3 linked regions of the Nitrosopumilus sp. b3 genome follow. The protein of the gene in region 2 binds, or shares a complex with, the protein of the main gene of each other region. Links are inferred from orthologs where the notes say so. Each region holds a gene or a part of one and is shown on either strand. Other genes may lie near its edges.

What was found. The genes of interacting proteins can lie anywhere in the genome.
Region 1: the proteins of rpl12p (region 2) and tuf are in contact, whole or in part, in a crystal structure (PDB 3WY9), measured with the Pyrococcus horikoshii proteins. The link is inferred for Nitrosopumilus sp. b3 from one-to-one orthologs. Residues at the interface, in WP_010886059.1 of Pyrococcus horikoshii: Glu96, Glu97, Leu100, Leu103, Ser104, Ala105, Leu106, Phe107, Gly108; in WP_010885563.1 of Pyrococcus horikoshii: Lys125, Glu126, Phe129, Arg132, Thr133, Lys165, Leu166, Thr169, Lys324, Gln326, Leu359, Ala360, Ile369, Glu372, Ile384, Ile422, Ser423, Gln425.
Region 3: the proteins of rpl12p (region 2) and C6990_RS04395 are in contact, whole or in part, in a crystal structure (PDB 5H7L), measured with the Pyrococcus horikoshii proteins. The link is inferred for Nitrosopumilus sp. b3 from one-to-one orthologs. Residues at the interface, in WP_010886059.1 of Pyrococcus horikoshii: Leu100, Ala101, Gly102, Leu103, Ser104, Ala105, Leu106, Phe107, Gly108; in WP_048053510.1 of Pyrococcus horikoshii: Pro161, Met164, Met165, Phe168, Ser169, Ile172, Val195, Glu196, Phe202, Leu211, Ser212, Val213, Met216, Lys222, Phe223, Asn224.

The regions. Positions count from the first base shown.
Region 1 is NZ_MU078694.1:69,476-72,356, reverse strand. It holds tuf (translation elongation factor EF-1 subunit alpha), read right to left. Parts: upstream 2,150-2,881; coding sequence 851-2,149; downstream 1-850. Other genes in the region: fbp (fructose-1,6-bisphosphate aldolase/phosphatase), read left to right, coding at 2,280-2,881; rpsJ (30S ribosomal protein S10), read right to left, coding at 531-839; C6990_RS02275 (TFIIB-type zinc ribbon-containing protein), read right to left, coding at 295-501; C6990_RS02280 (C2H2-type zinc finger protein), read left to right, coding at 96-293; C6990_RS02285 (hypothetical protein), read left to right, coding at 1-93. UniProt on the Methanocaldococcus jannaschii protein: GTP hydrolase that promotes the GTP-dependent binding of aminoacyl-tRNA to the A-site of ribosomes during protein biosynthesis.
Region 2 is NZ_MU078696.1:296,873-299,726, forward strand. It holds rpl12p (50S ribosomal protein P1), read left to right. Parts: upstream 1-1,201; coding sequence 1,202-1,507; downstream 1,508-2,854. Other genes in the region: alaS (alanine--tRNA ligase), read right to left, coding at 1-553; C6990_RS07790 (hypothetical protein), read left to right, coding at 633-1,142; C6990_RS07800 (trimeric intracellular cation channel family protein), read left to right, coding at 1,604-2,236; C6990_RS11055 (hypothetical protein), read right to left, coding at 2,259-2,393; C6990_RS07805 (hypothetical protein), read right to left, coding at 2,438-2,692. UniProt on the Methanocaldococcus jannaschii protein: Forms part of the ribosomal stalk, playing a central role in the interaction of the ribosome with GTP-bound translation factors.
Region 3 is NZ_MU078694.1:387,482-390,388, forward strand. It holds C6990_RS04395 (elongation factor EF-2), read right to left. Parts: upstream 2,597-2,907; coding sequence 404-2,596; downstream 1-403. Other genes in the region: C6990_RS04390 (hydrolase), read right to left, coding at 1-298; C6990_RS04400 (sugar isomerase), read right to left, coding at 2,645-2,907. UniProt on the Methanocaldococcus jannaschii protein: Catalyzes the GTP-dependent ribosomal translocation step during translation elongation.

The sequences.
Region 1 (2,881 bases), on a different replicon or contig from region 2:
GGGTTAATCAGATACAACCCAAAGGGGCATTGGAAGATTGAAGGGCAGTTATGCAGAAGATGTTGGGATGAAAAGAAAGCAGAGTTTGGATAAAGTTGGGATTATTTAAAAAAATTAAATGCGAAAAATGTGACAAAAAATTTTCAAAGCAAGAAGAGATGATGAACCACATACAAATTATTCATGGCAAGGATTTACAGTATGATTGCAAAGAATGTAACAAATTTTTCTCAAACATGGAAGACATGAGGACACACCTACAAAGAGAACACAGTTACAAAAAAGACAGATAGATTAGATTGCTTTAACAGTTTTAACTACTGGTGGTCTTACTTTGGTAAAGACTCTGAATCCACAAATACATTTGATTTCAGGCAATCTCGATAGCTCAGTGTTTGAAACAGATGTTCCACATCGCAGACAAGAGTAATTTACTTCAAATGTCTCAACAGGAGTCTCTTCTATTTCTTCATCAAAATTTTCTTCAACCATGTTTATCATCAAAATTTCTATAATTTAAGGCTACCAGATTATGTCAAAGACAGTTCAATGTAAACGTCATCAGGAATCTTTAGTCTCATTAGTTGTCGTATAGCTTTATCATCAGCGTTGATGTTGATTATTCTTCGGTGCATCTTCATCTCCCATTTCTCATAAGTTTCAGTACCGCTGCCGCAAGGAGATTTTCTAGTTGCAACGTGTAATCTTTTTACTGGAAGTGGAGTTGGACCTTTGACTTTAACGCCAGTTTTTTTACCAATACCCATTATTTCCCCACAAACACCATCCAATTTTGGTAGACTGGTTGATGTGAGTTTGACACGGGCGGTTTGAGTCATAAAGAATCCGCCTATGGTTTGTACTCTTCGGTAATTTCCTTTACAATTCCTGCTGCGATAGTTGCGCCCATGTCTCTCAGGGCGAATCTACCCATCTCAGGGAATTCTTGGAATGTTTCAATACAAGTTGGTCTAACCGGTCTGATTTTAACAATTGCTGAGTCACCAACTTTGAGGAACTTTGGATTTTCTTCCTCAACTGCACCAGTTGCTGGGTTAATCTTTTGGAGGAACTCAGTAACAGTTGCTGCGACTTGTGCTGTGTGTGCGTGCATTACTGGAGTGTAACCAGGTGCAATTGCTGTTGGGTGATGAATTACAATGATTTGTGCTTTGAATTCTTTTGCAACATTTGGTGGTGCATCAGGAGTTCCAAGTACATCGCCTCTCTTGATATCTTTCTTTTCAATACCTCTGAGGTTAAAACCAATGTTATCACCTGCTTCTGCAGATGGCATTTCTGTGTGGTGAGTCTCAATTGATTTGATTTCACCTTGTGCGCCAGATGGCATGACAATGATTTTTTGGTTAGCTTTCATGATACCAGTTTCAACTCTACCTACTGGAACTGTACCAACACCTGTAATGGTGTAAACGTCTTGAATTGGTACACGTAGTGGTTTACCAACTGGTTTCTCAGTTACTGTAAAGTCATCAAATGCTTCAAGTAGTGTTTTACCAGAGTACCATGGCATGTTCTCGGTTTTCTTAACCAAGTTATCGCCTTTCCATCCAGAAACTGGAATGAATGGTACGTTCTCTAGTTTGTAACCTACAGATTTTACTAATTTTTCGCCTTTCTCTTTGGCTGCTTTGAATGCGTCTTCTTTGTATTCAACTGCATCCATCTTGTTGATTGCAACAATTAGTTGGCTTACACCGAGTGTCTTGAGCAAGAATGCGTGTTCTCTTGCTTGTCCACCTGCTGCAATTGCAGTGTCAGTTTCACCTTCTTTTGCAGAAAGTACTAAGATAGCGGCATCTGCTTCAGAAGCGCCTGTAATCATGTTTTTAATAAAGTCCCTGTGACCAGGAGCGTCAATCAAAGTAAAGAAGTACTTTGGAGACTCAAACTTTTGGAAAGCTAAATCGATTGTAATTCCTCTTTCTCTTTCGTCTTTAATATTATCCATTACCCATGCATACTTGAAGGTGTCACCTTTTCCGGTCTTCTCGGATTCTGCACCGTGAGCTGCAATAGTTCTTTCATCTACAACTCCAAGATCCATCAAAAAATGACCCATAGTAGTTGATTTTCCATTATCAATATGTCCTGTAACAATCAGGTTCAAGTGGGGTTTATCTGCCATATCAAGTGCGTATCTGAGGGCATTTATTACTGTTATGAATTTTTGAAGAAAAATTAAAAAAAATTCAATAAATTTCAGATCATAAAGTTTTCTCAAAAGCACATAAATCAAAGGGACAAAAAGAAAAATTATGAAAATTACAGTTTCAGTTATCAAAGCAGATGTTGGTGGAGTTGGAGGTCATACAAAACCAAGTGACGGACTAATCCAAGCTATTAGAGACACCGTCAAAAATTCAGGAGATTTACTAATCGATCATTACATTGGTTATTGCGGAGACGATACCCACATTGTCATGACACATACACATGGTGTTGATAATGAAAAAATTCACAAGTTAGCATGGGATGCTTTTATGGCGGGAACCCAAGTTGCAAAAGAAGAAGGATTGTATGGTGCAGGTCAAGACTTGCTAAAAGATTCTTTTTCTGGAAACGTAAAGGGGATGGGTCCAGGAGTTGCAGAGATGGAGTTCGAGGAGAGACCAAATGAGGCATTCACAGTCTTTGCTGCAGACAAAACAGAACCAGGAGCATTCAACTATCCAATTTATAGAATGTTTGTAGATGCACTAAGTAATACAGGATTAATTGTAAACAAGAGTCTTGCAAAAGGAGTAAAGATGCACATCATGGATGTTGAAAAAGCACAAATTGCAGAACTTGAATTATGGCAAGACAAACCAACAATTGAAGCAGCACTAATGTATCCAGGAAGATATGTTGTAGATTC
Region 2 (2,854 bases):
CAGTCAATAATCTATAATCCAAATCAACGCACTCGTCTTTCCAGTATCCGTCTCCCTCTGGAATACTATGCTGTCCAATCATACAGAAACTCGAAAAGTGTCGTCCTGTAACTCCGACATTCTCTAAATCCTTGAATCTCAAACAAGTCTGCGGAACTACCAATGGGTTTGCAGGAAACTCAAAGACTACCTTTGAACCCATTACTCTTTGAAAGTCAACAACTGATGCAATAGTAAAGAACAAGTCGTCTCGCCATCTGCACACTACAGGATATCTGCTCACTGACTTGTGATTGTTTTTTACAAAAAACTCTTCGACTTGTCTCCAAGCTTGAGTGTAATCAAATCTCTTTGTAGTTGGGGGATTTCCAATAAATGAATAAGTGTCAGCTCCATCATCAGGACACAAATCTCGTCCTGAATCAAGAGTCCAAAAGAATCTGTGGCATTTTGTGCATGACTTTCTGACAAATCCTTGTTCTGCAAATAGCTTGACATTATAATATCTGTCAGGATCTGCTGAAAATTCTTTTAGAATCTCTTTTTTATCCAACGATGAAGCCTGCCCTATCCCGATATTAAGAATTGTCGATTAATAATACATTAAATAGAATACTTGGGTCACTCTTTTCATGTTTGGCAAGAAACCTACTCTCAAAGAAGGGGTTCACATATTTTCAGTCAAAAAGAATGGTGAATTCAACGACTTTATCTTTGGTGTAGTTACCGGAGTTGATGGACGAAAAGTAGGAATCAACGGAGTCATTGTAAATCCAATTGGTCTCAAAAACAAGATTGCACAAGGAAAAACAGGTGAGCGCTCCCGTGAAATTCTAGAACATCCGACTCCAGACAATGTAGTTCTTGCATTGGTGTATAGAGTGGAGCATGAAAATTACACTGCAGTTTTAGATCTAGATGTTGACAAGTGTGATATCTTGCCACCAAAAATTTACGACATGCTAGATGGATGGATTCGACATTCATTGCCTGAATTAATCAATGCAGTTTTGTCACTGCCACCAGGTGCAGAACGTGATGAGGCAAAGCGAGTACTTCGAAATAGAAAGGATACTCTGATTGACAAAAATCTCAAAAGAACACTTTATGCTGTCTGCCGGAGTCTAAAGATTCTAAACTGAGTTTTCTAGGCGTAATTTCTCCATAGTTTTATATTATGCCCCAAGAAAATCTCGATACAATGGAATATGTTTACGCTGCTTTACTTCTTCACAAACTAGACAAAGAAGTCAACGAAGCAAACCTCACATCAGTTGTCAAAGCATCTGGTGCAGAAGTTAATGATGCTCAAGTTAAAGCACTGGTAGCAGCCCTAGCCGATGTTAACATCGATGAGGCAGTCAAAGCCGCACCTGTAGCAGTTGCAGCAGCAGCCGCCCCAGCAGAGGCAGCAGCCGGTGGTGAAGCAAAGAAAGAAGAAGCACCAAAAGAAGAAGGCAAGACCGAAGAAGCAGCCATGGAAGGATTATCCTCACTATTTGGCTAAGCAACTTTACTTTTTTCAATTTAATTTTTAATTTCTAAAATTAGATCCGATCTTTTTCATTAATCTTAATTAGTAATCTTTGTGCCACAGTATTGTTTGGTAGATTTTTCTTTTCCAATTGATGGCTTTATCAGCATTTTAGATTACTTGGGTACAATTGCATTTGCTGTAACTGGAGCTTCCAAGGCAATCTCTCACAAAGCTGACATTTTTGGAATTATTGTCTTGGCAACTGTAGTTGGAGTTGGAGGCGGTGTCACACGTGATGTAATATTTGGAAGATTCCCAACTGCGTTCTCTGATCCTATCTATGTATCTCTGACTGTAATTGCAGGGGTTGTGATGTTTTTCTTGTTTACAAAAATGAAAAAACAGATGAATGTCTGGCTGGTCTTTGATGCAGTCGGATTGGGAGTCTTTTCAATCTTGGGCGCATCAATCGCATACCAGATAGTTGGACTGAATTTCCTGCCAATGCTGTTTGGTGGAATGATCACAGCCATTGGGGGTGGAATTCTCAGAGACGTCTTTGTTCGCGAGATTCCTATTGTGTTTGTAAAAGAAGTGTATGCAATTGCATCAATTATTGGAATTGTGATATTCTATGTTACGCTATCCTCTGGAGTTGAGATTCAGATAGCATCAATAATTGGAATTGTTACAGCTACGGGAATCCGGCTATTGGCAATGAAGCTAAACTGGAATTTGCCAAAGGTTAGAGAATCTTGAATTTGTTACCTTGCAGTTTTTCTCATTTAGTATCTGAGTGATTACTTTTGTGCTCTTTGTTCATATGTTCCCAATAATCAAAAACAATTTTCTCTGGGTTTCCTTTAAGGACATAGTTGCATCCAAAACCATACTTTTTGCATCTAATCTCTGCCACGATATGTGTATGTCTGCATAAAATAAAAGGAATGTTTTGAAAACTTATGCTGGAACGGATATTTTTTGCAAATAGTCATAATGGGTTCTCAAAAACTCCATTAGTCTTCTGTCTTCCTCTTTGTCAATGGGTGCGCCGTTTGCAAGGATGCTCAGATATTTTAAATCTGATTCTAGTACACGAAGTGATTTTTTAACCCCTTCATAATATTTCATCCTCAAATACTCTGCAATTCTCTCCTCAATTCTTAAGATATTTTCCTGCAGTTTTTTTATCTCATTGTTAATCTCTGAGGGCATTAATTTTCTAGTAATAATATTAAAGATAACTTTGATTATTTGATTTCTTTATTGATGTAAAAAATATCGAAAAAAAATAAACAAATGTAAATAATTTCTAGTACCATACTTTTATTTCTCAAAACCATACCACTCTTGTAGTAATCATCAAAGAAAACATCG
Region 3 (2,907 bases), on a different replicon or contig from region 2:
ATTCTGTTAATTTTTTGTTTATTCTTGTCAATGGTTTGTTTGGATGAAATTCTACAAACAACGTCTTCCAAAAAACATCAGAATAGGACACACTGCTTTTTTCAATGATAAACTGTTTTTCACCTTGAATACTATTTCTGACGATATTGTCTAATTCATCAAGATCGATATTGACTAACCCATAAGCTGTGATATGGGGTTTGAAGGGATGAGCATTATATTTAGAACTTAGATCATTGATGATATTTGCAAAGTAGTCTGTATCTTTTTTTTCGAATACAAACCAAATAGCACACATTGTATTTTTACTGAATTTTTGGTTTTAAATTCTATTCAACAAACAACCTCATATCATAATTCTAGTTACAGTACAATTTTACTCACAAAGAGGGTGCGTATCCTTTTACTCTTTGTCGATAAATTCGTTGACACTTGGTGGTTCTGGTGCAAGTCCTTTTCGCTTTCTAATATCAGCAACTGCTGGTCCTAACATTGATTTTGGCACTTCAGTCCATTCCTTAAACGAAGTATTCCATGTTGCACGTCCTGCCGTCTGACCTCTCATTTCTTCAGATAGTGTAAATGTCTCAGAAGCTGGAATTTCACCAGTGATGATACTGGAGGCACCTTTTTGGGACATGTCAAGTACTTTACCTCTCTTTCCAGAAAGAACTGTTGCTACGTTTCCAACTAAATCAGTTGGTACACGAACTTCAATAGCTAAAGTTGGCTCTAAAACTGCAGTTCCTGCAGTTAACAATGCACCCATACATGCTCTACGAGAAGCAGGACCTAATTGAGAGAGTCCTCTGTGTGCAGTGTCTTCGTGAGGAACAAAGTGAGTAAAGATAAACTTGCAATCCCTCATCTGCTCTTTACATAGAGGTCCCTCTTTCATCACTTCTTCAAATCCAGAATTAATTGAATCAGTAGATTCTTGTACAAATTGTACACCCTTTGTTCCATTAATCAAAACATTTCCTCGAGAATCAAATTTCATTACTCTCTTAATTGTATCAGTGTCCCATCCAGCTTTCTTCAATAGCTCTGCAACCACTTTCTTGTCTTTCATGTCACTGATTTCACCAGTTCTTAACATGTGTGCAATTTCAGGCTCTAGCGGTTCTACTTTCATGAAAATTTTATTGTGTCTATTTGGAGATTTTGCCATGATTGGTTCGCAACCAGCCTTTACAGTTTCTCTATAGTTAATCAAAGGTTCAGATGTAACAATTTCACATTTTGCATCTTGGATTCTATGTGTAGCAACATCAAGATGTAAAACTCCCATACCTGCAACAATCGTTTCGCCACTTTCCTCATCAATTTTTACAATAAGATTAGGATCTTCAATTGTTAGTTGCTTGAGAATTTCAACAAGTTTAGGTAAATCTTTAGGATGTTTAGGTTCTATTGCGATTTGAACAACAGGTTCTGAAACATAGTGTACTCCTTCAAACATTGGGATGTCTTTAACAGAAGACAAAGTATTTCCTGCTCTAGCTTCAGTAAGTCCAAGTAATGCAGGAATGTTTCCAGCTCCTAATTCTCCTACTTGCTCTCTTTGGTTGCCCATAAAGAAATTTACAGATTGTATACGTCCCTCTCTCTTTGCATCAATAATGTTAATTGTTTGGCCATCTTTGACTTTGCCTGAAAATAATCTACCAATCGCTACAGGTCCCGCTGCAGGATCTAAAACCATGTTTACAATCATCATAATGGTTGGGCCCTCATCGCTACATGCAAGCAATGCTTTTCCAACATCAGAATCTAAATCACCCTTCCAAATTTGTGGAATTCTATACTTTACTGCTTCATGGGGTGCTGGATGATGTTTTACTACCATTCCAAGTACAGCATCAGCTAGGGGTGCTTTTTCAACTAATTCAGCAACTTTTTCATTTTCATATGCATCAATTACATCTTTAAATGAAATTCCACGCTCTTTCATCAAATCAAGGTTAATTGCCCACCTATCCTTTGCAGAACCAAATGTCACACTAGCATCCTGAATGGATACTTTCCATTTTTCCTTGTATTCAGGTTCAGCGTATGTATCAATTAATTGGTTAAAGTTCGATACAACATCTGCTAATTGCTGTTGCATTTTTTCAGGAGTTAATCTTAGTTCTTTGATTAGTCTATCAACTTTATTGATAAACAAAACTGGTTTTACACGTTCTTCCAGAGCCATTCTAGTTACAGTTTCAGTTTGAGTCATTATACCTTCAACTGCATCACATACTACAACTGCCCCATCAATTGCTCTAAGACTTCGAATAACCCTTCCACTAAAGTCTACGTGTCCAGGAGTATCAATCATGTTAATGACATATTCTTTATCATTTTTTGTAAAGTGTAAAGTAACGTTAGCTTGATAAATTGTAATTCCTCTTGCTTGTTCTTCCTTGTCAAAATCCATTGCCAAAGCTTTGCCAGCAGCAGATGGTGCAATAATTCCAGAGTTTGCCAAAAGGCTGTCACTCATTGTAGTTTTACCATGGTCAACGTGAGCAATAACACCAAAGTTACGAATTTGGTCTTTGTTCTTGATAATTTTTAGAACTTCACCTGTTGACTTGAATTTTACCATATTCGCAGACCCTAGTATTCAGGTATTAAACCTTAGCCTTGCAAAAGATCAATAGATCATTTGGTTTGAAACATTCCGAATTTTTTCTTGTGTAACAAAATGGCATTCTTTCTTTTTTTGCTTTTTTGCCTCGTTTAGAGAAAGCATTTGGGAGAAAAATGTGCAATAAATCATTTGGGATGTCTTTTCAGAGGGAACATCAAAATGGATTAAATTTATGCCAATTTTTTGAAGGTTTTTTCCTAGTTGTTTATTGTGAGAGTTTTTTTCCTCAAAAATAATCACGGTGTCTCCTTTTTTCGAAGAGAATA